DNA from 2 places in the Peribacillus sp. SRI_006 genome. Region 2 is predicted to be linked to the other one. Evidence: predicted binding sites of a transcription regulator. Region 2 holds the regulator's gene; the other holds the start of a gene.

Region 1 (15,591 bases), 360 kb from region 2:
TGGTTGGGGAAGTCCGGGATGCAGAAACTGCCAAAATCGCAGTCCGTGCCGCATTAACCGGTCATTTGATACTAACGACCATGCATACGAGGGACGCCCAGGGCGCCATCTCCAGATTACTGGAATTTGGTGTCAGCTTACTTGAGGTTGAACAGACTTTGATTGGCGTGACAGCGCAGCGGCTGGTTGAATTACGATGTCTTCCGTGTAAAGGGGACTGTGCTTTAGCTTGCAAAATGACTGCTAGGAATAAAAGGGCAAGTGTATATGAATTGCTATATGGAAAAAGCCTGGCTGAAGTTCTCCGGATAATGGGAGATGAAAAAGAAATGGCAACGGTCAGCTACCGCCAATTAAAGGATGAAATCGGAAAAGCGGTTGCGATGGGCTATGTGGGATCTCAGGAATATGAACGGCTGGTCTACCATGAAACCAAAAAGTAAATGGAAGGTAAAAGAGCAGGCGGTCTTTATTTCGAAGCTAGGTGAATTATTGAATCATGGTTATCCTTTGGCGGAAGCTTTACATTTTCTTGAGTTTCAGGAATCAAAGAAGAAAGCGGAAGACTTCACTCAGGCTATAGCCGATTTAAGGAACGGCTACCCGTTGCACATGGTGCTGACCCATCTTAATTTTCATCCGCAGCTTGTAAGTTATATATTTTATGGAGAACAATATGGCGACCTGGAACGGGCGTTGAAAGAAGGTGGGCGATATTGGAAGAAAAGAATCGAGGATATGGATAAAGTAAAAAAGTTAATGGTGTATCCCGTATTCTTAGTCTTTTTTGTAAGCATCGTTTTTTATATTCTTCAGAGTGTTCTCCTTCCCCAATTCCAGACCATCTATTTCACGATGGATGTCGATCAGCATATTCTCTTAAGATTAATGTCAGCCTCCACGTTCATTCTTCCAGCACTACCCTTCTTATTACTCGGATTGCTCCTATTCTTGTATGCACTCAAACGATTTTGGTTCAATGGATTATGCCCATTAAGGCAGCGAAGGATTTTGATGGGAATTCCGATATTCGGGAGGTTCATCAAATTATACGAAACTTATTTTTTTGCAAGCCAATTCAGTGGCTTGCTTTCCGGAGGACTATCGATTAACGATAGCATCAAATTATTCTCGATAAATCAACAGCAGCCTTTTTACCAAAAACTTTGCAATATCATCAAGGATGATCTGATCGAGGGCAGATCACTGGAAATGATTTTTCGGGAGCTCCCATATTTTGATGGGAATTTACCGGTCGTCGCTGCAAATGGTCAAAAATACGGCAGACTTGATGCCGAGTTACTTCATTACAGTCGTTTTATACTGGAGAAAATTGAAGAGAGAATGAATGCAATCTTGAAAATCATTCAGCCTCTAATGTTTTCACTGATAGGTCTTTTGATCGTGTCCATTTATTTGGCGGTTTTGCTGCCGATGTTCTCACTGCTCGAAGGTTTATAGGATTTCATTTTTGTATTCCGGAGGTGAAAATGCCCGAAGGTCATCTGGTATTCAGATGCTTTTAGGAGCATGATGATATGTTGAAGAAAGTGATGAATGAACGTGGTTTTACCCTAATAGAAATGCTTATTGTTTTACTGGTGATATCCATCCTTTTGATTATAACAATCCCCAATATCACGAAAAACCAATCCACAATCCAGTCTAAAGGATGTGAAGCTTTCGTTAAGATGGCCCAAGCACAGGTGCAGGCTTATGAAATCGATAATGCTAAACTGCCCGAAAGTATCGGTGAATTGGAAAGTCAAGGCTACCTCAAACAGACATCCTGCCCTAATGGGAATGAAATTAGTTTGGATAGTAAAGGAAAGATAACGGTCGTTGAGTAGGAGAGAAGTGAATATACGGCATTCAGATGGTGGGTATACACTATCTGAAACCCTTATTGTCCTCGCTATTTTTGTACTCCTAATTTCCATTGGTCCTAATCTATATCCCAGCTTCACTAAAGGAATGGAAAATAGGCTTTTTCTTTCACAATTTCATGAAGATCTTTTCTATGCTCAACAGTATGCCATCAGTCATAAGAGCTTGATTTACCTCCATATTGATAATACCGAAAAGATTTATACCGTTTCGTCTTATAAGGAGGGGATCGTTTTAGAGAGAAGCATACCAGAGGATATCCAGTTTTTAAGCGGCACTTTGGGGTTCAGCTTTCATTTTAATCAATATGGAAATGCATCCAAAGCCGGAACGATTATGATTGATACCTCAAAGGGAAAGTACAAGCTGGTCCTCAATATCGGTAAAGGGAGGTTCCGGATTGAGAAATTGTAAAGGGTACGTCTACCTTGAGCTGATGGCCGCATTTTCTATTTGTATATTACTGGCCCTTGCCATTTTACCAATTCTTGAAGAGGTATTGACGCAGCGGAAAGATATTCCCGTAAGGACCGAAGCCCACCATTTATTATATGAAAGATTGACGGCGTTCATGGATGGGGAGATTCAAGCAGTTGATCAGGAAATCATTTACAAAAAAAGAAGCTATGAATTGTTTTGGAAGCACCATGGGGATTTCCCGGGAATGATTGAAGGGTGTGTACGCTATGAACATGAAACGGGTAATTGGGAATCCATTTGTGATGCTGCGAAAAAATGATGGCTTTACGATGATCGAATTGCTTTTTTCTTTATTGATTTTAATGACGACGTCGCTTTTTGTTCTGCAGCTCTTCTCGATCATTAACACCCAGATGAGGTCCGTTGATAAATTGCATCCTAAGGAGTGGGAGGTCTTTACCATGCAAGTGAAGCAGGAGGTCCGGAGTTCCAAAGCACAAGATGTAATGGGAAATAAATTATATTTGCTTTCAGGTGAACAATTAGCATCGCTGGAACAATATGAAGACAAGGTCCGAAGACGAGTGGATGGTATGGGGCATGAGGTCATCTTGCAGAACATTTCGGAATTCCAGGTCAATAAGGATGGCAGTGTCATTGTTATAAATATAACGGATAAAGCAGGGACTACTTTCAGTCGAAGATTTCATCCTTTCTTTAGGAATGATACGAAAATTGATGAATAATCAAAAAGGAGTCGTTTTCCCGATGGTCATGATTGTGGCGAGTGTTTTCATCATGTTCACGATACTAATGATCGACCAGTTTATCATTGATAAAAAGTTTTATAAAGAAGTGGAAGAGTCGCTTGTGGCCGACCATCTTGTCCATCTAGCCATCAAGGATGTGACGGCAGAGTGGGGCGAAGAGATTCCGAAAATCATCCAGGGGGAAATATCATATCCCAATGGTGTGGTGCGATATTCCTTAATGAAGCAAGAAGGTCCTTACGTCTATATCGAGTTTTCTTCCAAAACTAAAAATGATCGAGAGGGCAGGGTCATCATTCAATACGATAAAGAAGCGGGGGAAGTGAAAGAATGGTTGGAGAAGCAAGCTGTGTAATAGCAAAATCAACACCATTTTATTAGGGAACGCGACAGGTTTACGGTGAAGGGAGCAAGGAAAGGAATAAAATAAGCGTAAACCGGACATACTTTGCGTAGGGTGATGATTTTATATGTCTACAAACGCTTATATTAAATATCTGACGCAGCAGCTTGTCGAGTATTTCAATCTGACGAAAAAAGAACGAAAAGAAAAACGCCTTCACAGAAAAGAGGATAAAAACCAGGGTATGTCACATTGGTTTGGCATTGTCCCTTTTGCTTTGTCGATGTTTATAAGGAAAACGATCAAAAAGTAAAACAGATGTCCTAAACTTGGACATCTGTTTTTTTATTCTTAACTTATCCCAACGCCCTATCTGAAAGGTAAAATAATCCTCCGTTGATGATGGATATTCTGATGTTGGGTTCATATTGTGCTTTTAGTGCTTCTTTTTCGGTATAATAGCTCTCACTTTTTTCGTCCATATCCTTGTAAAAATGCTCCAATAAATTCAAGTCATTCTGCCAGCGCAGCATTGCTTCCTCCGCCCAGGAATGGTCATCATCCTCGAAACTGGTTCTGATGTATGTATCAAGTCTTGCCAATCCACTCTTGGGCATGATCAGAGGTGAAAGCGTAAAGGAATAATCCGGTATTTTCGGGGTGACGTTAATCGGTAAAACCCGATGGTGAAACCCTTCCATTATTTCACCCGAGATTAAATTCAGTCCGATTGACATGAAAGTATCTTTTTTGCGGTCGCATTGATAGGATATTTTCACATTCAGGGTCAGCCAAGGAAACAAAGGATTATTTCTGCCTTTTGATGGAGGCGTATTCTCAAAAAGTCTAGTATACCCTGCCAGCTTTTTGGTTGATTGAATAATCTGGTGAAGACGAGGGGAGCCAAAATGAATCATTTCTCCCTTTAAATCGGATGGAGCTTGTTCTGGATCGGTAATGAAAGTGATTTGTGCCGGGTTCGGAACACCTCCTGTTTTTTCTAGATAATGCCAATAAAAGGGTCTGTTCATTAATTCTTTATCCATCTCAATCGTCAATTGCACTGTAAGGTGGGTTGGTGCATTATCCAGTATTTCACACTCATTGGCTTTAAAGAAAGTGATTAAAAAATCATGAATTTCCCGTTGCTGCATGAACCTCACCTTCCTTCATTGATTGAGCGAATTGGATCAACGATGAAAAATTATCCATCTTGACTTTCATTTCGCCTTCGGTTTTGGACTCGCCGACCACATCAATTAAATATTCTTCAATGTTGTTAATATCCAGTTTGGTTAAAATATCATCCAATTCACCGATTACTTTTTCAAATAAATTTATTTTTTCGTATAGTAACTTCAGTATATGTTCTTCAACTGTATTTTTCGTGGCAAAGTTATAAATCATCACATCTTCTTCCTGACCAAGGCGGTGAATCCGTCCAATTCTCTGTTCAAGCCTCATTGGGTTCCAGGGCAGGTCAAAATTAATCAAGTGATGGCAAAACTGAAGGTTTATCCCTTCCCCGCCAGCTTCTGTTGCGATTAATACCTGAATGTTCTTTTGGAATAATTCACGCATCCAGTCTTTCTTTCCACGCTTAAAACCGCCTCGGAAAGGAACAGAAGAAATTCCATTCTGCTGTAGGTACCATTGGAGATATAATTGAGTCGCACGATATTCCGTAAAGATAATCACTTTGTCATCAATTTTCTTGATCAGTTCCAAAGCTTTTTCAGCCTTTGAGTTCTGGACCGTTTCATTCACTTTAGTAAATAAATCATCAAGCTTTGCCAAAAAATCAGGGGAAGGCTGATCGTATTTATCCCTCATATTCTTTAATGTATAAAAGACAGCCTCTCTGCTGCTGCATGCTTCCCTTTGGAGAGTGAGAGCCGAAAAGGCGCTTCCTTTTGATCCATCCGAAATTGGCTTGAATTTGGAAACAGCATCATACAATGCTTGTTCCGTTGGAGAAAATTCAATGGTGATGGTTTCCACATGCCGTTTTGTCCATTCAATGCCAGTATCGGCCCGCCGGTTTCGAATCATGACAGTGTTGACCAGTTCCTTTAGGTGTTCATCTTCTGTTATGTTCCGGCCTTTCCCTTTATACTTTTCCGAAAAGAGTGAGGCATTTCCCAAGTGGCCCGGTTTCAATAACGAAACGAGGTGGAATATCTCCTCGACTTTATTTTGAATCGGAGTGGCTGTCAGGAGTAAACAAAATTTCTTTTTCAGATTTTGGACGAATTCATAGTTCTTCGTCTTATTATTTTTAAGTTTATGAGCTTCATCAATAATGATGAAGTCATATTCCTGAGTAAAGATGATATCTCGATGTGGAGCGCGTTTCGCTGTATCAATGGATGAAATGACTACATCACAGGAGTCCCAGACATAACTTTTTCTCTGAACGACTGCCGGAATATGAAACTTGGTATTCAATTCAAATGCCCATTGTGTGACAAGGGAAGCCGGAACAAGGATCAATACTTTTTTTACAAGGCCCCTAATCATATACTCTTTTAGGATCAAGCCTGCTTCAATTGTTTTTCCCAGCCCTACCTCATCAGCCAAAATGGCTTTTCCATTCATCTTTTCCACTACTTGCTTCGCCGCTTCCAATTGATGGGGAAGCGGGGTTAGCTGAGGAAGATGCTTGGGCGCCTGTAAACCTTCAAAATCAGGGATGATAAGGTTTTCCTCCATTTGAACCGCCAACTTATAAAGCTCCCAATTTCCCCATGGACCGTCATTTTCCATCTTTTGCAGAAACTCGTCATTCCATTCAGAATTGAAGGATATATTGATTTTCATAGAAATAACTCCCTCTTAAATCATAATTTCCTTAATATAAGGTCAAAACCCGAACATTTCATATGTGAAGTAAGAAAAATATTTCTTTTTCAAAAAATATTGCAGAGATAAGTTTCTTAGGGTAGGATATAAGTATATTTAGAAAATTCCAATTTCCAAACGCTACAAAGAATGTTTGTACATCGATTTTGCAGTTCGCGTTTTCTTAGTATGGGCTATAGGCTCCTAATTTATCCAAGATTACTGAAGGAGATCAGTCAAACGGTTTCTGAAGTTTTAGGAGAATTGGCAGAGAATGCATTCCATTTATGCTCAAAGGTTTTACCGATGCTTGGGGCTTATCGGCTTCCTTTCAATGGTAGACCATTTATATGCGGGTGAAGATAAGGGGAGAGACTACGGATGTAGCGCCGAAGGAGCAAACTTAGCAGTGAATCTCTCAGGCAAAAGAACTCTTATTGGACGCAACTCTGGAGAGCGCCGCCCGTTATGGGACGGCCACCAAAGGGGAAAACCTATTACATAGGTAAACTTTCAGGTTTCAGGACAGAGAAAAAGCTCAAACGGGCTTTCTCTGTCCTTTTTTGTGCTTTTTTCACATCATGAATCAGCTTGTATCTGATGCGTAATGACAAGAAGCTTTTGATAATGAAGCCAATTAATTTTTAAAAAAATCTGAAGGGGGTCATTTTTTGACCAATTTAAAAAGAACACCACTATTTGAGGTTTATCGTGAATACGGAGGTAAAACGATTGATTTTGGCGGCTGGGAACTTCCTGTCCAATTTTCGGGTATAAAGGATGAACATGAAGCCGTACGGACAAAAGCGGGGTTATTTGATGTTTCCCATATGGGGGAAGTCGATGTTAAGGGGCCTGGGAGCCTTTCCTTTTTACAGAAGATGCTGACAAATGATATATCAAAGCTGCAACAGGGCGGGGCCCAATATACCGCCATGTGTTATGAAAACGGAGGCACGGTTGATGATCTTATCGTGTATAAAAGGGCTGAGGACGACTATCTGCTCGTGGTCAATGCAGCGAATACAGAAAAAGATTTCAATTGGCTTCAAGCGAATTTAACGGAAGATGCCCAAATTACGAATGTATCAAGTGACTATACACAGCTGGCACTTCAAGGACCAGCTGCAGAGAAGATATTACAAAAACTATCCGGAAGTACTGACTTAAGTGAAATTGGATTTTTCAGGTTCAAGGATAATGTCATGATTAACGGTATCTCCACGCTGGTATCCCGTACTGGATACACTGGTGAAGATGGTTTTGAAATATATAGCGACAGTAAAAATGGCCCTGCCCTTTGGAAGGCGATTATGGATGCCGGTAAGGAAGAGGGGGTTCAGCCGATTGGTTTAGGCGCTCGTGATACCCTGCGTTTTGAAGCGAAACTGCCGCTGTATGGGCAGGAGCTTTCGGCGGACATCACCCCGATAGAAGCCGGGATTGGTTTTGCAGTAAAAGTGGATAAGGAAGTTGATTTTTTCGGGAAAGCCGTTCTTGCTGAGCAAAAGGAGAAAGGGGCTCCCCGGAAGCTTGTGGGAATTGAAATGATTGACCGTGGCATTCCACGTCATGGGTATAAGGTCTACAGCGGTGATGAAGTCATTGGCGAGGTCACGACTGGTACCCAATCGCCAACATTGAAGAAAAACGTTGGATTGGTACTTATCGATAAGGAATTTTCGGTGCTGGATGCGGAAGTCGAAGTGGAAATCCGTTCCAAACGTTTGAAAGCCGTTATAATACAAACACCTTTTTATAAAAAACCACGTAAATAGAGGGGAATGGTCATTAGATGAAACATCGTTATTTACCCATGACAGAGCAAGATAAACAAGAAATGCTGGAAGCGATAGGGGTATCCGCTGCTGAAGAACTTTTCAATGATATCCCTGAAAGCGTTCGTTTTCAAGGAGAATACGATATCAAGCCTGCTAAATCGGAACCTGCATTAATGAAAGAATTATCAAGGCTTGCTGCAAAGAATGCGGACCTTAAAAATTATGCTTCCTTCCTTGGTGCGGGTGTCTATGACCATTATGCGCCGGTCATCGTCGATCATGTTCTTTCCCGTTCTGAGTTTTATACGGCGTATACACCGTATCAGCCTGAAATTTCACAGGGCGAGCTTCAAGCAATCTTTGAATATCAAACGATGATATGTGAATTGACGGGCATGGATGTGGCTAACTCCTCCATGTATGACGGCGGGACGGCGCTGGCTGAAGCAGCGATGCTTGCTTCAGGACAGACAAGGCGGAAGAGGATTCTCATTTCAGGAACCGTTCATCCTGAATCAAGAGAAGTTGTGAAGACATATGCAAAAGGGCAACGCGTGGAAGTGATCGAAATTCCTCATAAAGACGGTGTGACGGACTTAGCTGCTTTAAGGGAATTGGCGAATGATGACATTGCAGGAGTGATCGTGCAATACCCGAACTTTTTTGGCCGGATCGAGCCATTGAAAGAAATGGAAGAAATCATTCATGGCGTCAAGTCCATGTTTATCGTTTCCAGTAATCCGCTTGCATTGGGAGCTTTGACATCCCCTGGTGCACTCGGTGCAGATATCGTAACGGGGGATGCTCAGCCATTCGGCATTCCAGCGGCATTCGGTGGCCCTCATTGTGGATATTTTGCGGTTACTAATAAACTTGTACGGAAAGTTCCGGGCAGACTCGTTGGTCAAACGGTCGATGAGAATGGAAAAAGAGGGTTTGTCCTGACGCTTCAAGCTCGTGAACAGCACATTCGCCGTGACAAAGCCACATCCAACATTTGTTCCAATCAAGCTTTGAATGCCTTGGCCGCTTCTGTTGCAATGACCGCGCTTGGGAAAAAGGGTGTCAAAGAAATGGCCGTGCAAAATATTCAAAAAGCACATTATGCGAAAAAAGCAATTATGGCAAAAGGGGTGGAAGTGATATTCGACGGTCCTTCGTTTAATGAATTTGTCATTAAACTGCCTGCTCCGTTTTCAGAGGTCAATAAAAACCTTTTTGAAAAAGGGATGATCGGCGGCTTCGATTTAGGGACGGTTTATCCTGAATTGAAAGACCATATGCTGGTTGCGGTAACTGAACTAAGAACAAAAGAAGAAATTGATGCACTTGCGCAGGAATTGGGGGATCAACATGAATAATCAAGATCAATCACTCATTTTTGAAATCAGTACTTCCGGCCGGATCGGGTACAGTCTGCCAGAAATGGATGTTGCAACTATTCCGCTCGAAGAAATTCTTCCTGCCGACTACATCCGTGAAGAAGAGGCAAAGCTTCCTGAGGTGTCCGAACTGGATATCATGCGTCACTATACTGCACTTTCCAAACGGAATCATGGGGTGGATTCGGGTTTTTATCCGCTGGGTTCATGCACGATGAAATATAATCCGAAAATAAATGAAAATGTGGCACGTTTCAACGGTTTTGCCCATATCCATCCATATCAAGATCCCGCTACTGTACAAGGAGCATTGGGACTATTATTTGATTTGCAGGAACACTTAACGGAAATCACCGGGATGGACCAAGTGACATTACAGCCTGCAGCAGGTGCCCACGGTGAATGGACAGGATTGATGATGATACGCGCTTTTCACGAAGCGAATGGCGATACAGAACGGACGAAAGTGATTGTACCTGATTCGGCCCATGGTACGAATCCTGCCTCTGCCACTGTTGCCGGACTAGAAACGATTACAGTGAAGTCCGATGAAAATGGGTTAGTCGACCTTGAAGATTTAAAACGTGTTGTCGGACCGGATACGGCGGCCTTGATGCTGACGAACCCCAATACATTGGGATTGTTTGAAGAAAATATTTTGGAAATGGCACAACTTGTCCATGACGCAGGTGGGAAGCTTTATTATGATGGAGCGAATCTGAATGCAGTCCTATCAAAAGCACGACCGGGTGACATGGGCTTTGATGTGGTTCATTTAAATCTCCATAAAACATTCACAGGCCCGCATGGAGGCGGCGGCCCGGGTTCTGGTCCTGTAGGTGTGAAGTCCGACTTGATTCCTTACTTGCCTAAACCTCTTATAGTCAAGCAAGGCGAGCAATTCGTCCTTGATTATGATCGTCCGCAATCCATTGGCAGGGTGAAACCTTATTATGGTAATTTCGGAATAAACGTGAGGGCATATACGTACATTCGTTCAATGGGTCCTGATGGCCTTAAAGCCGTCACAGAGAACGCGGTCATCAATGCCAATTATATGATGCGCAAGTTGGAACCTTATTTTGACTTACCATATAATCGTCATTGTAAGCATGAATTCGTATTAAGCGGACGCCGGCAAAAGAAATTGGGGGTAAGGACGCTCGATATAGCTAAAAGATTGCTGGATTTCGGGTATCATCCTCCAACCATTTACTTCCCGTTGAACGTGGAAGAAGGAATGATGATAGAACCGACTGAAACCGAGTCAAAAGAAACGCTGGATGCGTTCATCGACGCGATGATCCAGATTGCCAAGGAAGCGGAAGAAACCCCGGAAATCGTTCAGGAAGCTCCGCATACAACCGTTATAAAGCGGCTTGATGAAACACTTGCTGCAAGAAAACCCATTTTGCGTTATCAAGCCTAGATTAGTAGCTTACACTTAAAAAAATCCCTGCCTTCCGGCGGGGATTTTTCATGTTTATGTAAGATTCCATTAAAGTCCAACTGTTGACTTTCTTTTACTTGAGCTATGGAATTAAAAAGAGCCCATGCCGAGATGGGTCTTATTTCTTTGCTTTGATTTTCCCGGTCCACATCTTGAAACCGCCCTTTAAGTGAAAAAGTTCCCTGTAGCCCTTTTTGTATAGCATGGCTGCAGCTCTGCCGCTGATGATTTCGCTTTGAGCGTACAAATATACAGGCTTGTCCGGCCTAATTTCGACCAAGCGGGTTTTCATTTGAGTCATAGGGATGTTTCTTGCGCCTAAGATATGACCATTTTCGAAATCATTCGGTTCCCGCACATCAATTAGCTGCACTTTTCTGTAGTTGGCGATAAATTCGTCCTGTGTTAGTGTTTTAACGATTTTACGCTGGCGGTACCAATTAAAAAGTGAATACGCAATAACCACTCCGAGGATGATGAGCAGTGTATATAATATTTCCAAACATAAAAACTCCCTTCTACCTTAACGAATACAGACAATCTTTATTATATAATTGCTTTACCCAATAATCAAAAAGAATTTTCATCAAATTCTTCATGACTTGATAGCACTTTCTTTTTTAGAGTGTTAAAGTCTGTTAAACTACTACATGTGAGTTTTTTGTGGGGCATTGAAAAACGTCTATCGAAACGAGGGGTAAGGATGACTAAAGAAAAATGGGGTTTTATAGATTCGGGGTATTGTTCACCGGCTTTTAATATGGCGCTGGACGAAGCCCTGTTAAACTGGCAAAGCAAAGGGGAAATTCCGCCGATCATACGCTTTTACGGCTGGGATCCAGCGACATTGTCGATCGGTTATTTTCAAAAGGCAGAAGCGGAGATTGATCTGGAAGAGGTCAAAAGGCAGGGCCTTGGTTTTGTTCGCAGGCCGACAGGAGGACGAGCGGTACTGCACGAACATGAATTGACTTATAGTGTAATCGTTCCAGAATCCTATCCGGGAATGCCAACAACCGTTACTGAAGCTTATCGTGTCATTTCTGAAGGAATATTGATGGGGTTCAGGAATCTTGGATTGGATGCTTATTTTGCCGTGCCTCGAAGCGAACAGGAAAAAGCGGCTTTAAAATCGCCCAGGTCTTCCGTCTGCTTTGATGCACCTAGCTGGTATGAACTGGTCGTTGAGGGCAGGAAGGTCGCTGGCAGCGCTCAAACCAGGCAAAAAGGCGTCATCCTTCAGCACGGGTCCATTTTGCTTGAGCTTGATGATGATAAGCTCTTTAGCGTATTTAAATTCTCAAATGACAGGGTTAAAGAGAGAATGCAAAAAAACTTAAAAAACAAAGCTGTGGCCATGAATGACATTGCCGGGAGAAAGATAACCATCCCTGAAGCGAAAGAAGCTTTCGAAAAAGGTTTTGCCGAAGGACTTTCGGTCGATTTAGAGCCATATGTCCTCACCGAAAAGCAATTGCTGGAAGTGAAGGCAATTGCAGAAAGCAAATATGAAAGCGATGAATGGAATTTCATGAGATAGAGGAAGCATAATTAGAGTGGATAATAAAAAGTTTTTTCAGATTTGTTTGACCGAATAACACATCCCTTGCAGGGATAAGCCCTAAAAGGGATGGGGAAAAAGCAAGGTCCAAATTAATTGAAATCTGATGAAAAATTATTATAAATCGACATTTTCCTCCCTTTTGCTAACTATATTAATTGATTTAACGTTTGACAAAATTAAAAGTTATTCAAAACAAACACAATATATAGTAGTTGAAATATTTAATACGACACTATATGTTGATTTTTGAGTTTCGCTATGATAAATTTAGGGTACTTGTTAAGCGAAACGGACATGTAAGGCTACATAAGGATTTTTGCGGCAGCAAGAACGGATCATGAAACATATAAAGGAGAGGGAATTATGTCGGTTGTAATAAAAGAAGCTTTAAAGGTTGATCTAGAAAGGTTGAATAAGGATATTTCTTTATTTCCCCAGGTTCACCCTGTAACTGCTGATATGAAAATGGCGCATAAGGGAGTGTCCCGTCTAGTCATGCTTGACCGCTATTCTTTTAAGGATACTGAAAAAATCACACTCTCGGCAGGCGATTTCGTCGTGTTGACGATTAAGGAAGATCCGAAATTCCCGGCAAGGGGTCTCGGTTACATCGTTGAAATTGATTGGGAAACCAAAAAAGCCAAGGTATTGGTGGATGAAGAATTCCGTGGCGTATTGGATAATCCGGAAGAAGTCGAGACGGGAATTGTAAACCGTCCGTTGGATATAATCGAAAAGCCTCTTGAAATATACTATGAACAAATTGCGAAACGTAATGCAACGGGATTGGCATCAGTGGAAACCACGGAAGAAAAAAGAACGGAATGGTTCAATAAATTCTATGAAGAATTAAAGAACCTTAATTTCGTCCCGGCAGGCCGAGTATTATACGGTGCAGGTTCCAATACGGATGTTACTTATTTCAACTGCTATGTAATGCCATTCGTACCGGATTCACGTGAAGGTATTTCAGAACATAGGAAACAAGTGATGGAAATCATGAGCCGCGGCGGCGGAGTGGGTACGAACGGATCGACACTGCGTCCAAGAAACACTCTGGCAAAAGGGGTAAATGGAAAATCCTCGGGTTCAGTGTCATGGCTTGACGATATTGCAAAACTGACGCATCTTGTTGAACAGGGCGGCAGCAGACGAGGCGCGCAAATGATCATGCTTGCTGATTGGCATCCCGATATTGCAGAGTTCATCATTTCCAAAATGCAAAATCCAAGGATTTTGCGTTACCTAGTGGAAAACACCAAAGATGAAGCCATCAAGAAATATGCCACGGATAAATTGAAATTCACGCCGCACACGGAACAGGAAACGGCTATGTATCAAGGGATCATCAATTATAAGGAGATTCCTGGCCAAGGCGGGTTCAGCGAGAAAATCATTAGGGATGCAGAGGAAAAGATCCGTACAGGCGGAACATACAGTGTCCATAATTCGGATTTCTTGACTGGAGCCAATATCTCCATTTGCCTGACCAAGGAATTTATGGAAGCGGCTGAACAAGATGCGGAATATGAATTGCGTTTTCCTGATGTTGAAAGCTATAATGCCGAAGAAATGGCCATTTACAATGAAGAATGGCATAATGTCGGCGATGTTCGCGAATGGGAGAAAATGGGTCATAAAGTCCGTGTTTACCGTAAAATCCGGGCTAAAGAGCTTTGGAACTTAATAAACATTTGTGCAACATATTCTGCTGAACCAGGTATTTTCTTTATCGATAATGCAAATGAAATGACGAATGCCAAAGCATACGGTCAACAGGTTGTAGCCACGAACCCTTGTGGAGAACAGCCATTGGCCCCATATTCAGTATGTAACCTTGCTGCTGTCAATCTGGCTGAAATGGCTGATAAAGAAAGCAAAACGGTTAATTTCGAGAAACTTAAGCAGACAGTTGAAGTCGGTGTGCGCATGCAGGACAATGTCATTGACGCAACTCCTTATTTCTTGGATGAAAACAAAAAACAGGCACTGGGCGAGCGACGGGTTGGACTCGGTGTAATGGGTCTGCATGACCTGTTGATCTACTGTGAAACGGAATATGGCTCTGAAGAAGGAAATATCCTGGTTGACAAGGTTTTTGAAACGATTGCGACCACAGCTTACAGGGCTTCGGTGGAACTTGCTAAAGAAAAAGGCAGTTTCCCATTCCTGATCGGGTCAACGGACAAAGAAACCAATGAGCTTAGAACACGTTTCACACAAACCGGATTTATGGAAAAAATGCCGGAAGATATCAGGGAAAGTGTTGCTGCACATGGTATCCGTAACTCTCATTTATTGACAGTGGCTCCTACGGGAAGTACAGGAACGATGGTTGGGGTATCAACAGGTCTTGAACCGTATTTCTCCTTCACGTATTTCCGCAGCGGCCGTCTTGGTAAATTCATTGAAGTTAAGGCTGACATTGTACAGGAATACTTGGATCGCCATCCAGAAGCCGATACAGAAGAGCTACCAAAATGGTTCATTTCCGCTATGGAATTAGCTCCAGAAGCACATGCTGATGTTCAATGCATCATTCAACGCTGGATTGACAGCTCGATCAGCAAGACGGTCAATGCTCCAAAAGGATATACTGTCGAACAAGTTGAAAAGGTATATGAACGTCTATACAAAGGCGGAGCAAAAGGCGGAACGGTATATGTGGATGGCAGCCGTGACAGTCAGGTCCTTACGCTCAAAGCGGAAGAAAACCAAATGGACGAGCAGCTTGAAATGGATGAATTGACAAATGTGGAAGAAAAGAAAAAAGTTGTATTGGTCGATACGATAAATGAGCTGCGTTCGACGAATGTTACAATTGGTTCGGAAGTGGGTAACACTTGCCCCGTATGCCGTAAGGGTGAAGTTCAGGAAATGGGCGGATGTAATACGTGCACGAATTGCGGAGCGCAATTGAAATGCGGGCTATAAGCTGATGCAAAGGAAGTCGTTAAGTATGCTGCAAAGCTATCTTAACGGCTTTTTTTAGAGTCATTAATCCAGGGCAGTGACAGTCTGTTCAATTATATACCAATAGGTGAAGACCGAATCATTGTAAATTCGGTCTTCTTTTCACGTTCAATCAACCATTTTCATTTTGCTGCCCTATTTCCTTTTCGGCTAGATATTGGTTGCCATCTTTCAATACTG
Region 2 (15,591 bases):
CGACCTCTTCTTGCACTGCGCCAATTCCATAAACTACGTTAGGATGGTCGCTGTCTTTCAGCTGTTTAAGCACATCAATGGCGATTGCACAGCCAATTCGATTGTCCCAGGCTTTGGCGAGCAGCATCTTTTCATTATTCATAACCGTGAATTCAAAATATGGCACAACCATATCCCCCGGCTTGACGCCCCATTCCTTAACCTCTTCTTTGCTGGATGCACCAATATCAATGAACATATCCTTAATATCAATCGGCTTCTTCCGCGCTTCCGCTGACAGGATATGTGGCGGCTTGGAACCGATAATGCCCGTTATATCACCTTTACCCGTAACGATCGTCACGCGCTGGGCCAGCATTACCTGTGACCACCAGCCCCCTACCGGCTGAAAACGCAAAAATCCCTTATCATCAATTTGGGTGATCATGAAACCGACTTCGTCCATATGCCCGGTAACGATGATTTTCGGTCCGTTTTCATCTCCCGTTTTCTTGGCGATCAAACTTCCCAGCCCATCTGTCGATATTTCATCCGCAAATGGTGTTATGTATTCGGTCATCACTTTTCTTACTTCACTTTCATTTCCTGCAATGCCTTTAGCATCCGTTAAGTCAGCAAGCATCTTTAACGTTTCATCCAATTGAGCCATTCCCTTACCTCCTTATAACTTACATTACAAGAATAATTATACAGACAAACGATTTCATAAACAATCAGTAGCCTTGCTTTTGCCTTTCGTAATTGACTTCATTTTTGCTTACATATGCTTTTTCCACATCCGCTGCCGAAAATCCGAGCAACTCCCCTAAATGTAAATACGCAGTAAAAACCTTTTGGTAAGATGAACCTGTCAACTGTGTGCGAAATTCACTGATGTAGCCGTAAATGGCAGTAAATTGAACTGTCAAATCCTCCTGATGCATCTTTAGGGCAGATGGAACTTCCGGTACAAAACCCCGTTCGATGCCGAGTGACAAAATGAAATGAATGCCATCCACATATTCAGCCAAAATCGTTTCTTTATCAGAGGGTCCTTTAAGGCTCCAGAATTTAAAACATCTTGTTTCATTGGCAAGCTCTCCAAGCTCCACTAAAAGAGCAAGTATCTTCCGTTCCACCAAGTCTTCCGCACCCAAATCATGCTTGGATTGTATATGCTCATCCAAAGCCGCCTGCATTTCCATTAATTTACTTATGTTCATTTTCATCACTTCTTTCCTTCGTCTTCCCCTAAATTATATCAAATAAATGAAACTTATTAAAAACCCATACGTAAATGAAAGGGAATCACTCTGTTTAAGGAGGTATCTCCATGGTATTGATCATGCGGTTCATTCTTTTGGCTCTCATCATTTTCTTAATCTATACAGTCATTAAATACCTATTTAATCCGAAAAGAAAATTAGAGCTGGCACATGAACAGAAAAAATTCTTTCTGCTCGACGATACAGCCAATATACGAAAGAATTTTTTATTGACGTACAACGGGGTGATGTTTGAAGGGGAAAAGTATTTAGGGACGACGGAACGCTCCTTCGAGGTCATCTCCATCTTCATTTGGCCTAAAAAAGTGGCAGGACTGAAAGGCTTGAAGCGAAATGATTTCTTGAAAATCGAGGCAGCCATAAAAAAACAATACCCGGATGCCGTTATTGATTGGAAGAGCCCGGTCAAGGAGTTCTTACAAAATTGAAAAAATCACGCATAATGAAGAGCCTTGAGGAAAATGGACTCAAGGCTCTATATTAATCATCTGAACGAAAAAATTCCTTCCAGGGGACGACCGTCTGCTTCTCTCTCAATAAATAGATCAATAAGGTTAAGGATAATAAAATGATGACGATCAGCGTGGGACTGAAATCTGCAATATAGTGGCCAAAAACAGTGTATACGAATGCTACAGGAAGATTGGTCATGAAGGATAGGTAAAAATAATTTTTCAGCCCTTTATTGGATTCCAATAAACAAAGCGACAATAAATAAAAGTGTATGAATGGTATTAGCCTGAGTACTGCAATTTGCCGGCTGTTCAGTTTTCGGTTACCAAACAGCTTATTCTTAAGCCGCAGCAGCCTTTCCTTTGTTTTCGGAAATTTGCCTATCACGAAATAAAAGGCCATGCTGGAAAGCGTCAAACCGATTACCGAATAGATGGTTCCAAAAGCAGCCCCGAATAATACTCCTCCAGACATGCAAACCACAATGACGGGAATGAATAAAAATTGCCTTAATAAATGAAAAGTGATAAAAATCAACGGTGCAAACACGCTTCCAGATTGAACGTAGCTCATCACAAGTGTCAGTTTATCATTCATGCTCTCCCTCCAGCTACTCTTTGCTGCTTCTACAAGCATATACACTATACGGGCTACTTATTACAATTGAATGAATACCTTAATCAATAAGCCTATCTGCAGAATCATCAATATAGGCAGACCCCACTTAAAAGCGGCATGCTTCGTCTTATGGCGGAATTGCTTCATCCCCAAAAAGGACCCAGTCCCTCCTCCTATGACAGCCCAAAACCATAGTGTCTTTTCGCTGATCCGGTACTCCCCATTACGCGCTTTCCTTTTGTCGATTCCCATTAAGGCAAAACCGATGATGTTCGTGATGATCATATAAGCAGCAATGAACCATACTCCTTGCATTCCCATTCCCTCCTTTAAATATGTAAAAAGCCACCCTCTTGAAAAGAGAGTGGCGGTATCAGTCAGACTTATTTGTCTAATTGTTGTTTAGCAGCAGTTGCTAATTGAGCAAAAGCTTGTTCGTCAGCAACAGCAAGATCAGCAAGCATTTTGCGGTTCACTTCGATACCAGCAAGCTTTAGGCCATGCATTAAACGGCTGTAAGAAAGACCGTTGATGCGTGCTGCAGCGTTGATACGAGTGATCCAAAGTTTGCGGAAATCACGTTTCTTTTGACGACGGTCACGGAAAGCATAGTTTCCTGACTTCATTACTTGTTGGTTAGCTACTTTGAAAAGAATATGTTTCGCGCCATAGTAACCTTTAGCTAATTTTATTACCTTTTTACGACGTTTGCGAGTAACAGTACCGCCTTTTACACGTGGCATGTTATTTCCCTCCTATTTAACTCGATAAATCGAACTTATTTAATGTTGTCTAGCATATGACGAATACGTTTGAAGTCACCTTTGCTTACAAGGCTAGCTTTGCGAAGCTTACGCTTTTGCTTAGTAGATTTGTTAGCAAATAAATGGCTTGTGTAAGCGTTAGAACGCTTAAGTTTGCCGGATCCAGTCTTTTTGAAACGTTTAGCAGATCCGCGGTGAGTTTTCATTTTAGGCATAAGGTATTCCTCCTCATTACAAATTACTTTACAATTACTTTTCGTTTTTCGGTGCTAAGATAATGAACATGCTGCGCCCGTCCATTTTTGGGTGTTGCTCGATTGTAGCCACTTCTTTACATGCTTCAGAAAAACGAACGAGTACACGTTGACCAATTTCCTTATGCGTAATGGCACGTCCTTTGAATCGGATAGAAGCTTTTACTTTATCGCCTTTTTCAAGGAATTTAATACCGTTGCGAAGCTTCGTATTGAAATCATGCTCTTCAATCGTCGGGCTCAAACGAACCTCTTTCAGACTGATGACTTTTTGATTTTTACGTGCTTCCTTGTCTTTCTTTTGCTGCTCGAAGCGGTGTTTTCCGTAGTCCATGATCCGGGCTACCGGAGGCTTTGCATTTGCAGCAACTAAAACTAGATCAAGATTTACACGAGCGGCAATTTCCAATGCTTCGAATTTCGTTTTAATTCCAAGTTGTTCTCCGTTTTGGTCAATAAGACGAACTTCACGGGCTCGGATGCCCTCGTTTACCATCGCGTCTTTACTAATAGTTAGCCACCTCCAAAGATATTGGCGAATACGAATATTTGAATAAATTCGGTCACGCTCACAACTCGCTTACAGGATATAATCATAATAAAAAAGTGTGGATGCATGTTGCACCCACACTTGATAGACTCATTCAGAAAGATCCAAATAATCAAATCATGACCTGTTAACTGCATTGTTTGCGTCAACCAGGTGAGAAGCGGGTGCTTCTTCTTTTCATCAAACACGTATTCAATTCACTTTAGAAATATATCATAAACACTGATGACTTGTCAAATGCTAAATTTTATTCGTTTTTCACAACAAAATTAATATTATCAGACATTCAGTTATTTGACAATACGTTTTTTAAAGTAATTTGGACAGAAAATATTCATCATGATACTTTCCATCAAAAAACAGTGATTCCCGCTTTATTCCTTCCTTTTCGAACCCCATCTTATGATACAAGGAAAGCGCAGGGGCGTTGTTTGCAATAACGGACAATTCCAGGCGCCGTATTTCGTTAGTCCGTGCATGCTCCTCCATTTTCTGAAATAGCTTCGTACCGATACCTTTTCCTCTACCCTTTTCATGGATGCCGATGACGATTTTGGCGGAATGCCTCGTTCGGCCCATCTGATTGCCCAATAAGATTAGGTAACCAGTCAACTCATTGCCGCTAGCGGAAACGAGGACAATGGAAAGGGGATTTTTTTCGATTTGCTCCAATTGCTTTTCCATTTGTTTCGCCGTAGCTTTTCTTTCCCCAGGGTTAAACAGCATATACCCGGAATCTTCTACATGATTGAACAGAGCAGCCAATTTACCCGCGTCTTTCCTTAAAGCCCTTCTAATCTCCATTTATCCCCATTCCCCCTTTAGTTACAGTCCATACTGGCCGAAGCCATCACATGTTAAGAGTCTTCTTTCGCCTTTTTCTTTTTCTCAATGGTGTCCCAAGAAAATAGGACTATCCAAAAAAGCAGGACCGGGACGATGGCATATTGTCGATAATCATCCAATAACAATAAGATGATGATGACAAGGAATGTCGGTCCGAATAGATAAGTAAATTTCTTTTTCATGCTGCCTCTCCTTTTCATTGCTGTACATATTTTCACATGATGGTTTCATTTTATCATGCCATGATTAAAAAGAGGGACACAACTATATGTGCCCCTCTTTTTGCTATTAACGGCTCACTTCCGCCTTAATCGCTGAAACGAAATCTTCAAATGCGATCGTTTCGGATTTTTGTTCACCGTATTTACGTACATTCACGCTGCCTTCTTTGGCTTCATTGTCTCCAACGACCAGCATATACGGGATTTTTTGCATTTGCGCTTCACGGATTTTGTAACCGATTTTCTCGTCACGTGTATCCAGGTCGACACGAATGCCTTGCGCTTTAAGTTTTTCCTGTACTTCTTTCGCATAATCCAAGTGCACTTCAGGTGAAACCGGGATCACCTGTGCTTGGATAGGTGCAAGCCAAGTAGGGAATGCCCCCTTGTATTCTTCAATCAAGTAAGCGACAAAACGTTCCATTGTGGAAACGACGCCGCGGTGGATAACAACCGGACGGTGCTGCTTGCCGTCCTCACCGACGTAATTAAGGTCAAAACGTTCAGGAAGCAAGAAATCAAGCTGAACAGTGGAAAGCGTTTCATCTTTCCCTAAGGCAGTACGCACCTGAACATCAAGCTTAGGACCGTAGAATGCCGCTTCACCTTCCGCTTCAAAGTAATCAAGACCAAGCTCATCCATGGCGCCTTTTAACATGCTTTGCGCTTTTTCCCACATGTCATCATCATCGAAGTATTTTTCTGTATCCTGAGGATCGCGATAAGACAGACGGAATGAATAATCCTTGATATCGAAATCTTTATAAACTTCCAGAACAAGGTTCACAACACGCTTGAACTCTTCTTTGATTTGGTCGGGGCGAACGAAAATGTGCGCATCATTCAATGTCATCCCACGTACACGCTGAAGGCCTGAAAGGGCACCTGACATTTCATAGCGGTGCATCAAGCCTAGCTCGGCAATCCGGATTGGCAGTTCGCGGTAGCTGTGGATGCTGTTTTTATAGACCATCATGTGATGCGGACAGTTCATCGGACGCAGGACAAGCTGTTCGTTTTCCATCTCCATGACCGGGAACATGCCGTCCTGGTAATGATCCCAGTGTCCGGATGTTTTATAAAGGTCCACGCTTCCCATTACAGGTGTGTAGACATGGTCATAGCCTAAACGTTCTTCCTTATCCACGATATATCTTTCGATTGTACGGCGAATTGTCGCGCCTTTTGGCAACCACATCGGCAGCCCTTGCCCCACTTTCTGTGAGCTCATGAACAAGTTTAGTTCTTTGCCGATTTTACGATGGTCACGTTCCTTGGCTTCTTCAAGGAGACGCAGGTGTTCGGCCAAATCTTCTTTTTTATAGAAAGCCGTACCGTAAATGCGTTGAAGCATTTTGTTTTTGCTATCGCCTCTCCAGTATGCTCCAGCGATGCTCAATAGCTTGAACTCTTTGATTTTCCCAGTTGATGGAACATGAATTCCACGACAAAGGTCAAAGAATTCACCCTGCTCATACAGTGTTACCTGCTGATCGGCAGGAATCGCATCGATCAATTCCAATTTATATTCGTCGCCGATTTCTTTAAAACGGGAAATCGCTTCATCACGACTCACTTCGATGCGGGAGATTGCCAAGTTTTCGTTGACGATTTTCTTCATTTCTTTTTCAATCAATGGAAGGTCTTCAGGAGTCAATGATTCCTCTAGATCCATATCATAGTAAAAGCCGCCTTCAATGACTGGCCCTACGCCGAATTTAGCGTTTTTGTACAAACGTTTGATCGCTTGTGCCATCAAGTGCGCTGTACTGTGACGCAATACTTCAAGAGCATCCGCTGCGTCCTGAGTGACGATTTCGATTGTACCATCTTGTTCAATCGGACGTTTTAAATCATATAATTCACCATTGAATTTTCCGGCAATGGATTTTTTCCTTAAACCAGGACTGATGGATGCAGCGATGTCTTCAGTTGTTGTGCCTTTAGCAAACTCCTTGACCGCTCCGTCAGGAAAAGATATTTTCAGTAGTTCTGACATTCAGTTTCACTCCTTCTTATTTGTTCGAACAAATTACAGGTTTTTGATTCCATTACAACACAAAAAAGCCCGCCCCTGTATAAAACAGGGACGAGCTTAGTAATAAATATCATTAACCCGCGGTTCCACCCTCGTTCCAGCTTGCTTTTCACGGCAAAATGGCACTTGTAACTTGGTAACGGCAGCTTCCCGTCAGCTCATATTCGCAGAATGCCTGCTTTCCGAGCCGAAGTTTAAAGGTGGTAAGTGTTCCATGCGAATAGGAAGCTTACAGCCTGTTGGCTTCCCTCTCTGATAATCGGCGACTAGAATACCCTTGTCCTCATCATAACTTTTAGTTTTTTAATAGTATGTAGGAAATTATAATTTGTTATACGTTGAAAATCAAGGTTAATTTTCTTTTTTCCACGAAAGTTCATTCAACTGCATAGAAAATGATGAAAGTGGCAAGATAGTCGCCCGTTCTTCGAAAATCCTTGAAATGGTCTGGATGAGCCCCTCTTCCTTGTCATCGGTATATATGCACAAGTTTTCAGGAGCAATCGATAAAAGCGGGGCAAGTATCACCGTATCGAGAAAAAGTGAGCTTTTGGCAAGAAGCCTCCTGTCAATCATACTATTGATTTTTGGACGGTCGAGTTTGCTGAATTTCTGATCATAGAAGTGAAAACCGTCCCGGTTGACAAGGTGAAGCTTTCTTAATTTCGTCTCCTGCCCTTGAAGGCAATCACGGAGCGTAGCAATGAAATTTTGATAGTCCTGTTCCAGCTTATATTCATCAATCGCCTTGACGACATACTTTTCCAAAGTGTGCTGAAACGATTTTAAACGGAAGGTCGTAAAAGAATCGAATGAAAAAGATACCTTTCCAGCCAAGATGCTTTGAAGTCCTTCCTCAATCAATCGTTTCTCCGTACTGAATGCTCCATCTTGATTCCTGGCTCTTTCCGCCTCGATGATGGATGATGCAATTTCAATGATGGCTTCAATTTCTTCCCGTTCCCTATAAAAAAATTTACCGACTATAATTTGCTCCAGAACAGGAAGCGTCTTTTCTTCCAATAAAAAAGAATGGAATGCATCACGAAGCAGAATTAGCCATTCATCACCTGAAGATTCCGTTATATCCACGTGCATGCCTTGTTGCGGAATAAATCGAATATATGCTTGAAATTCTGCCCCCAGTGGATGGACAGAAACGAAATTCAGTAATTTCATTGCCTCTGAATCATTTTGAAACAAAATTTGCACTACGACATCCCCCCTTCCCCCTTGCTTCTTTTTTCATGTATATGGGGATGGGGACGTGTTTAGAAGTAGGATGGGCCTTGTAAGAAGAAAAAAGTGACCTCCATTAAGAGACCACTTTTCTTCATCTTCTCCGATTCACGCCATCAAGCTTGACCGGCTCAGCTAAATATTGAATTCTTTCCAGTACCCGGGCCGCCTTCACTTCTTCTTTCTCACCGCGCTGTGAAAAGGTCAGGTGGTTCTCCAGGCCATTCATATCAAAATTCGAAGTGAAAAATGTCGGCAGGTTTTCCAGCATCCTAAATTGCAAAATCGGACCAAAAACCTCATCGCGTCCCCAGCTCGTCATGGATTCCGCTCCAATATCATCAAGCATGAGGATAGGTGCCGTTTTCACCATTTCAATTTTTTCATTGACCGTATTATCACCTATCGATCCCTTAAGTTCCCTCAAATAGTCAGGTACATAGACAATAAGGGAGGAAATTTGCCTTTTTGCAAGTTCATTGGCGATCGCACCTAATAAGTACGTTTTCCCAACACCGAATTTCCCATATATATACAAGCCTTTTTGCCTTTTACCCGGCTCATATTCCATAATGAACGACATCGCTTTACTTAGGACAGACAAGCGTTTGTTTTCATTATCCGTTTGGGTAAAATCTTCAATGCTGGCCTTTAAAATATCCTTCGGTACATACAGGCTGCGGATCAGCTTTTCCCGTTTCCGCTTTTCATCCTCTGCCAATTTCCTCGGGCAGACTTCATAATGCAGGTTCAGGGCTTTTCCTTGCACCACCAATTTAGGATAATACCCTTGCATCATATTGATGCAGCCATCCAAGCTCGGACATTTATCACACTTATTGCTCTGTGAAGTGAACTCATAAAGCTTCCCCAAGTTTTTATCAATCATTTCCTTCGTGACCGTCGAGCTGTTGGCATTCATGAATAACCGCACTTGTTCGTTTTCAAAAATCTCCTGTTTCAGCTTTTCATAACGCTGTTGAAATTGATTTGTATTGGCCAATTTATTAAGGGACCTATTAATCTTTTCCATCGTTCATTTCACCTCCCGCTTTCCACAGCTTCCATTTCTCCAGAAGTTCGCGTTTTTGGGCATCCAATTCAGGCTGTTCCGCATTCTGCTCCTGCTGTGCTTCTTCTTTTTTCTCAAGCCACTCAGGAACCACTTCTTCCCGTATCGCCTTTTTCCGGCTGCCCTTCGCAGAATTCCTGCTTCCTTGAGCCCAGTCCTGATATTTCCTATGTTCATTTTTGGCCAGTTCCATCGCCTCGACGACTGTTGAGACCTTTAGCCGTGCCCAATGGCCTGCCAGCTTTTCCACATAACCTTTCGTGAACTTCATATCCGTTTTGAGCATGACATATTCAATCAAGACATTGACGACACCCGGATTCAGCTTTTGGTTGATCATCACGCCCTCAACCACTTTCAAATCACCGCTTGACGGCTCTGCACCGCCAGACAATTGCATCAGCCGCTCCCTCGGGGAAATCGTCTCCAAATGACGGATTAACTCTTGTTCCTTTGTTTTCGGTTCTTCTTTTTGTGTCCGTTCACGAATTGGCTGCACCCGATTGACAAGGGAAGGCATATCGGCCTGCCGTTCGATCTGGTACCAGTCCCTTGCCGCCTTTCTAAGCAATTCCTCATCAATCTCATCATCCAATGAAACGGCATCCATTACTAGTTTTTGCATTTCCAGCGGATCAATGCCATATAAAAAAGCGAGTTTGGCAATCGTACTTTTTATTTTAGGAGTAAAAGCCTTTTTCGGCACAATCGAGGATTTCATCCCGGCAAATAAAAGGTCAAAATCGAATAAGTCATCAAACCCCGATGGCTCAACGCCTTCCGCCCGATCGATGTATTGCTGTTCAGGCACCGGTTTCCATTCGTTTTTCGCTTCATCCGTTACATATAAAGAGTCCAAATGGTCTGATGAGAATACTTCCGCAAAAGATTTAGTCACACCTTCATATTGATCGGTTAAGATATGGTCATCACAAAAGAACCTCTTTAACCGATTGAATTGAGCTTTACCGATTTTTTTGTATAAGTAAATATTCAGCATTCCATCCGTGAAAAACTGCTGGGGTGAAAGCGGCGGGTTTAACTCATAAATAAATTCCTTCGTTTCATTTTTCGATTTCTTATATACATTCAACAGGCCGATTCCTTCAAGTAAAAGGCGTGCTTCGTAAATATCACCTAACTTAAGGCCGATGGTATTCATTAATTGATAATGCGAGGAGGTTTCCGACCATAGCCTGTTTTCCTCCAACTCACTCCATAACGTCATATATAGGCTAATGCAGATAGGTCCAATAAGAGGTTGATATAGTCGGGTAAGTATTTTCCGATCATAATCATGAAGCAGCCCCGCAGATGAGACCAAATATGAATCAGCTGGGAGCAATTCTTGCCAATGCATTGACATCTCCATTCAAACCTTTCAAAAGATGTAGTGAAAAAAGAGCCAAAGTGAATCTTCAGCTCTACTTTCTTTCTTTATTTATTAAATCTTTCAGTTCATCAATAAAGACATTGATATCTTTAAATTGTCGATAGACGGATGCGAACCTTACATAGGCAACCTCATCGACTTCTGCCAGCTTGTCCATTACCATTTCGCCGACACTGTCGCTTTTCACTTCCGATATGCCCTGGTTGCGTAGTTCTTTTTCTACATAACTGGTAATTTGCTCTAGTTCTTTCAAGGGAACCGGACGTTTTTCGCAAGCCCTGATTAAGCCACGCAGGATTTTATCACGACTGAACTCTTCACGTGTCCCGCCCTTTTTCACTACAATAAGTGGTGTTTCCTCCACCTTTTCAAATGTCGTGAATCGAAAACCACATGCCTCACATTCACGGCGTCGTCGAATCGATTTACTTTCATCGACTGGCCTGGAATCGAGCACTCTTGTTCCGTTATATTGACATGATGGGCATTTCATCATTATCAGCTCCGTATTTTATGTAGGACTCCCCTATCTAAATGTTCCCCAAGGAATTACTTCTCTATCTTAATCTTATATTAAAAGGAACGGACAGTACAAGTAAAAAGTGTAACTTCCGGCAGCAGGCACTTTTTGTTCTGCCGTTGAAGCACCGTTGCCAATAGCATTGTGCTTCAAGGCAATCCTCTCCAATAAAGTGAATCAGACTGCCGATTCATTGCATTAAAAAAGAGATGCACCCATGGCATCTCTGTGTATACATTTTTTTATAGGGCACTTATATTGGCTTTTTTCATTTGTACAGGACCTAATCCACGTGGTAATTCTATGTTTTCACGTGTTTGCGCATTCAAAGCTTCTGCAATATAATCTGCCGCAATATTCGGATCCAAGTTACCGCATGTATAGACATCAATGCTCGCATAGCCGTGTTCTGGAAAACTGTGAATCGTTAAGTGTGATTCAGAAATGATGACAACCCCGCTGACTCCTTGTGGAGCAAATTTGTGAAAGGCAACTTCTCGTACCTCTGCACCTGATTTCAAAGCAGCGTCAACAAAAATCTTTTCAATTAAATCGATATTGTTCAGTTTTTCAAAGTCACAACCCCAAAGTTCAGAAATGACATGTCTACCCATTGTTTCCATAGTGTAAGCTGTTTCCATATTAAGCTTCCCCCTTACCATGATTTAAAAATAAGTTCTGATAACTACCACGGGGGAAAGTTAGTCCAAAGAGGTCCTAACCCTTTAAGTAGCCATCATGCAAACTGTTTTGAAGAAGTTCACGATTCATAGTATATATGGTTTGAATTTTTTTTGCAACTCCAAATTGAATTTTTGGAAAGATAAACTTTATATGTAATGGGGATATAGCGAAGGTTCCAATGTGGAGCAAATTCCGTCTTTTTTTATTCAGTGCCATAAAGCAGCCGGGAATTCATGGATCACTGCATGAAAAATAGCCCGCTAAAAAATTTTAGCAGGCTCGGATTTTTCATTTTATTTTACTGATAATTCGACTTCGGACATTTTTTTCAACTCGGAGCCAACCAATTTTACAAGGTCCACTACACGGTTGGAGTAACCCCACTCATTATCATACCAAGCAAGGACCTTCACTTTCCTGTCCCCGATCATCATCGTTGTCAATCCATCGATGATTGCAGAGTGTGGATTCGTTTTGAAATCACTGGAAACTAAAGGTTCCATCGTGAATTCCATGATTCCTTTGAGTTCATTTTCTGAAGCGTCGATGAAGGCTTGGTTCACTTCTTCAATCGTGACATCACGGTTCAAATCCACAACAAGATCGACTAAAGATACGTTTGGTGTCGGTACGCGTATCGCCATTCCATGAAGTTTGCCTTTTAATTGCGGCAACACTAGTGAGATGGCTTTTGCAGCTCCTGTAGTCGTAGGAATCATGCTTTCCGCAGCGGCACGGGCACGTCTCAAGTCTTTGTGCGGGTTATCGATATTATTTTGATCATTTGTATAAGAATGTATCGTTGTCATTAAACCGTTGTTTATGCCGAATTTTTCATCAAGCACTTTTGCAACAGGTCCAAGGCAGTTCGTTGTACAAGATGCATTGGATATGACGAAATGCTTGTCAATTTCCAGCACCTCCTGATTCACTCCCATTACAATGGTAACGTCTTCATTTTTACCCGGGGCTGATAATATTACTCTTTTTGCTCCTGCGTCTAAATGAAGAGCCGCTTTAGAACGATCATTGAATTTGCCAGTGGCTTCAATTACAATATCTATGTTCATCTCTTTCCAAGGCAATAGCTTTGGATCGCGGTTATTTATTAGTTTTACTTGGCGGCCATTCACTACTAGTGAATCATCTTCAGCTATAATGATACCGTCGAATTTACCATGTATCGTATCATATTTTAGTAAGTGTGCTAAAGTTTCAGCTGGATAGCTTGCATTTATGGCAACAATGTCCAAACTCTCGTCTAATATGGCTTTTCGGAAAACCATTCTTCCAATTCTCCCAAATCCGTTAATCGCTATTCTTGAATTCATTGTTCGGACCCTCCAGAAATATTAGTGTTATACTTATTACCTTTCACATGTAATTAGTATAACATAATTCAGAGGAATTGTGCTAATAAAAATGCGGATTGTTTTATTTTTTCAACATAAAAAGAAGAAACCGGACGGTTTCTTCTTTTTATCATGATTATATGACATACCATTCGCTAAGTATGGCCTTCACTTGCCGCTTCGTTTCATTAATGTCACCATTATTATCGATGACAGCATCCGCTAAGGCCTTTTTATCGGCCAAGGGCATTTGCGAATTGATCCTGGCAAGTGCCTCCGCCTCCGAAAGACCATTCCTATTCATTAATCGCTTCAATTGTACTTGCTCATCCACATAGATCAAAAGCGTCTTATCCACCATGAATGTCAGCTTGCTTTCGAATAGGAGCGGAATATCCATGAACACCGTTTCTTCTCCTGATGATAGTGCCGCTTCCGTTTTCAGCCGCATCCAATTCCTGACGGCAGGATGCACGATGCCATTCAACAGCAATCTCTTTTCTTGATCATTAAATATGATCGACCCAAGCTTTACGCGATCTATATTCCCATCCGTCAATAAGATATCTTCTCCAAATGCTTTCACAACTTGGTGATAGGCTTCTTCACCTGGCTCAACGACAGCACGGGAAGCCAGATCTGCATCGACAATCGTGAATCCGAGTTCCTGTAAATAGAGGCTGACGGTGCTTTTCCCACTGGCAATGCCTCCGGTGATTCCGATGATTTGTCCCATAAGCTCCCCCCTTTTAACCTTATCATAACTTGAATAAACCGATGATGATCAATAATACACCTGGGAGAAAGGTCAAATGCTGAACAACTTTATTATTTGAAAGCAATTTTCCGCTTTGAATTCCGCTCCAAATGAAAATCGAACTCATAACAGCGATGCACCCTGCGAGGATGATCGGTGAAATCCCGATCATAGCCGCTCCAACTCCGGCCCCGAACGCATCCAGCGAAAGTGCAAACCCCAGAACAAGCGCTTCAACGCCTGTTATCGTACCTGATTTATCAAAATCGGCATTCAATGGTTTTTGTAAAATATTAATGACTACCCCAAGTGATTTAATTTCAAAATTAAAGATGATCTTTTCATGATATCTATCATCTTTCAAATCCTTTTCAGGCTTAAAATACTGGTATACCATCCAGGCACCAAGAAAAATGAGGATGATGCCGCCTGTTTTTTCAGCCGCCCCGATAGATATGAGCTGACTGATGAATTGTCCGATGACCATCGCTATACCTAAACTCAATGCAGAACAAAATGAGATGACCGCTATTGACCTTAAGGGGATTTTCATCTTCCGCATACCGAATGTCAAACCGACGCCAAATCCGTCAATACTAACTGCAAAAGCGAGAAAAATAATTTGTAGCCACATCGGAATATTACTCCTTCCCTACTCGTTGCTACCCTAGTATATGGAAGGAGCCCATCCGATGTGTTTGAATAAACATGACCTATTTTAGCGGCTGGCATGACGGGCAAATATGTGTGCCGCGTCCTGCAACAACCAGTTTTTCAAGTGGCGTGCCGCATGTTTTGCAGTTCTCGCCTTTTCTTCCATAAACATTCAGTTCCAACTGAAACATGCCGATTTGCCCTTGGGAATTAATGTATGAACGAATCGTGCTTCCGCCTTTTTCCACAGCTTCACCTAACGTCGCAATGATTTCAGCATGCAACGTTTCGATTTCCTGCAGCGAGAGTGAAGATGCCATTCTCTCCGGATGGATACCGGAACGGAATAACGACTCGTCCACATATATATTCCCAATCCCGACGACAACGGTTTGATCAAGGAGAACGGGCTTGATTTTCCTGTTGGTTCTTGCCAACTTCGCACGAAGACCTTCGACAGTAAAATCTTCGGATAACGGTTCAGGCCCTAAGTGTAACAGGGGCAACTGTTCAAATTCTTCCCCTTTGGCAAATAGATGCATTGTTCCGAATTTCCGGACATCCCTGTACCGAAGTTCACTGCCATCAGTGAAAGTGAAGATCACATGGGTATGCTTATCATACGGCTCTTCTTTTGGATGAACGCCGTATTTCCCTTCCATTCTTAAATGCGAAACCAGCGAATAATCATCCAAGGTGAAAATGAGGAACTTGCCCCGACGGCCTATTGCAGAAATCGTCTGCCCCCTTAAGGCATCCTGAAACTGTTCGACAGGCTCAGGCGCTTTAATGATCTTTGGCCAGAAAACGGACACTTCCTTAATCTCTTTTCCGAGTACGAGCTGCTCTAACGTTCTTCTGACTGTTTCCACTTCTGGAAGTTCTGGCATTGCAATCACCTATCTTTTATT

Evidence for each region. Region 2 encodes NrdR, which represses ribonucleotide reductase genes. Its sites were predicted from a motif close to AACACNATATATNGTGTT; they were not measured.
Region 1: AC2YHV_RS01960 (vitamin B12-dependent ribonucleotide reductase) is a predicted target of NrdR. The motif match lies at 12,634-12,651, and genes of this name have one in related genera.

What each region holds. Positions count from the first base shown of each region.
Region 1 covers NZ_JBYCZT010000001.1:386,329-401,919, forward strand. The annotation lists gene comGA (competence type IV pilus ATPase ComGA) at 1-443, shown strand, start outside; gene comGB (competence type IV pilus assembly protein ComGB) at 427-1,461, shown strand; gene comGC (competence type IV pilus major pilin ComGC) at 1,539-1,850, shown strand; gene comGD (competence type IV pilus minor pilin ComGD) at 1,858-2,301, shown strand; gene AC2YHV_RS01905 (hypothetical protein) at 2,288-2,626, shown strand; gene comGF (competence type IV pilus minor pilin ComGF) at 2,574-3,053, shown strand; gene comGG (competence type IV pilus minor pilin ComGG) at 3,046-3,432, shown strand; gene AC2YHV_RS01920 (YqzE family protein) at 3,548-3,733, shown strand; gene AC2YHV_RS01925 (YqhG family protein) at 3,777-4,574, opposite strand; gene AC2YHV_RS01930 (DEAD/DEAH box helicase) at 4,552-6,240, opposite strand; glycine riboswitch at 6,618-6,705, shown strand; glycine riboswitch at 6,709-6,792, shown strand; gene gcvT (glycine cleavage system aminomethyltransferase GcvT) at 6,933-8,039, shown strand; gene gcvPA (aminomethyl-transferring glycine dehydrogenase subunit GcvPA) at 8,057-9,403, shown strand; gene gcvPB (aminomethyl-transferring glycine dehydrogenase subunit GcvPB) at 9,396-10,853, shown strand; gene AC2YHV_RS01950 (rhodanese-like domain-containing protein) at 10,993-11,376, opposite strand; gene AC2YHV_RS01955 (lipoate--protein ligase family protein) at 11,578-12,414, shown strand; gene AC2YHV_RS01960 (vitamin B12-dependent ribonucleotide reductase) at 12,802-15,372, shown strand; gene AC2YHV_RS01965 (hypothetical protein) at 15,524-15,591, opposite strand, start outside.
Region 2 covers NZ_JBYCZT010000001.1:29,141-44,731, reverse strand. The annotation lists gene AC2YHV_RS00210 (M42 family metallopeptidase) at 1-649, opposite strand, end outside; gene AC2YHV_RS00205 (dUTP diphosphatase) at 714-1,202, opposite strand; gene AC2YHV_RS00200 (hypothetical protein) at 1,313-1,693, shown strand; gene AC2YHV_RS00195 (TVP38/TMEM64 family protein) at 1,746-2,315, opposite strand; gene AC2YHV_RS00190 (DUF1294 domain-containing protein) at 2,376-2,651, opposite strand; gene rplT (50S ribosomal protein L20) at 2,720-3,079, opposite strand; gene rpmI (50S ribosomal protein L35) at 3,115-3,315, opposite strand; gene infC (translation initiation factor IF-3) at 3,350-3,850, opposite strand; ribosomal protein L20 leader region at 3,949-4,086, opposite strand; gene AC2YHV_RS00170 (N-acetyltransferase family protein) at 4,214-4,708, opposite strand; gene AC2YHV_RS00165 (hypothetical protein) at 4,762-4,932, opposite strand; gene thrS (threonine--tRNA ligase) at 5,039-6,970, opposite strand; gene ytxC (sporulation protein YtxC) at 7,361-8,221, opposite strand; gene dnaI (primosomal protein DnaI) at 8,343-9,281, opposite strand; gene AC2YHV_RS00145 (replication initiation and membrane attachment family protein) at 9,268-10,680, opposite strand; gene nrdR (transcriptional regulator NrdR) at 10,745-11,206, opposite strand; gene speD (adenosylmethionine decarboxylase) at 11,476-11,856, opposite strand; gene AC2YHV_RS00130 (glyceraldehyde-3-phosphate dehydrogenase) at 12,211-13,248, opposite strand; gene coaE (dephospho-CoA kinase) at 13,406-14,005, opposite strand; gene ytaF (sporulation membrane protein YtaF) at 14,028-14,660, opposite strand; gene mutM (DNA-formamidopyrimidine glycosylase) at 14,740-15,570, opposite strand; gene polA (DNA polymerase I) at 15,590-15,591, opposite strand, start outside.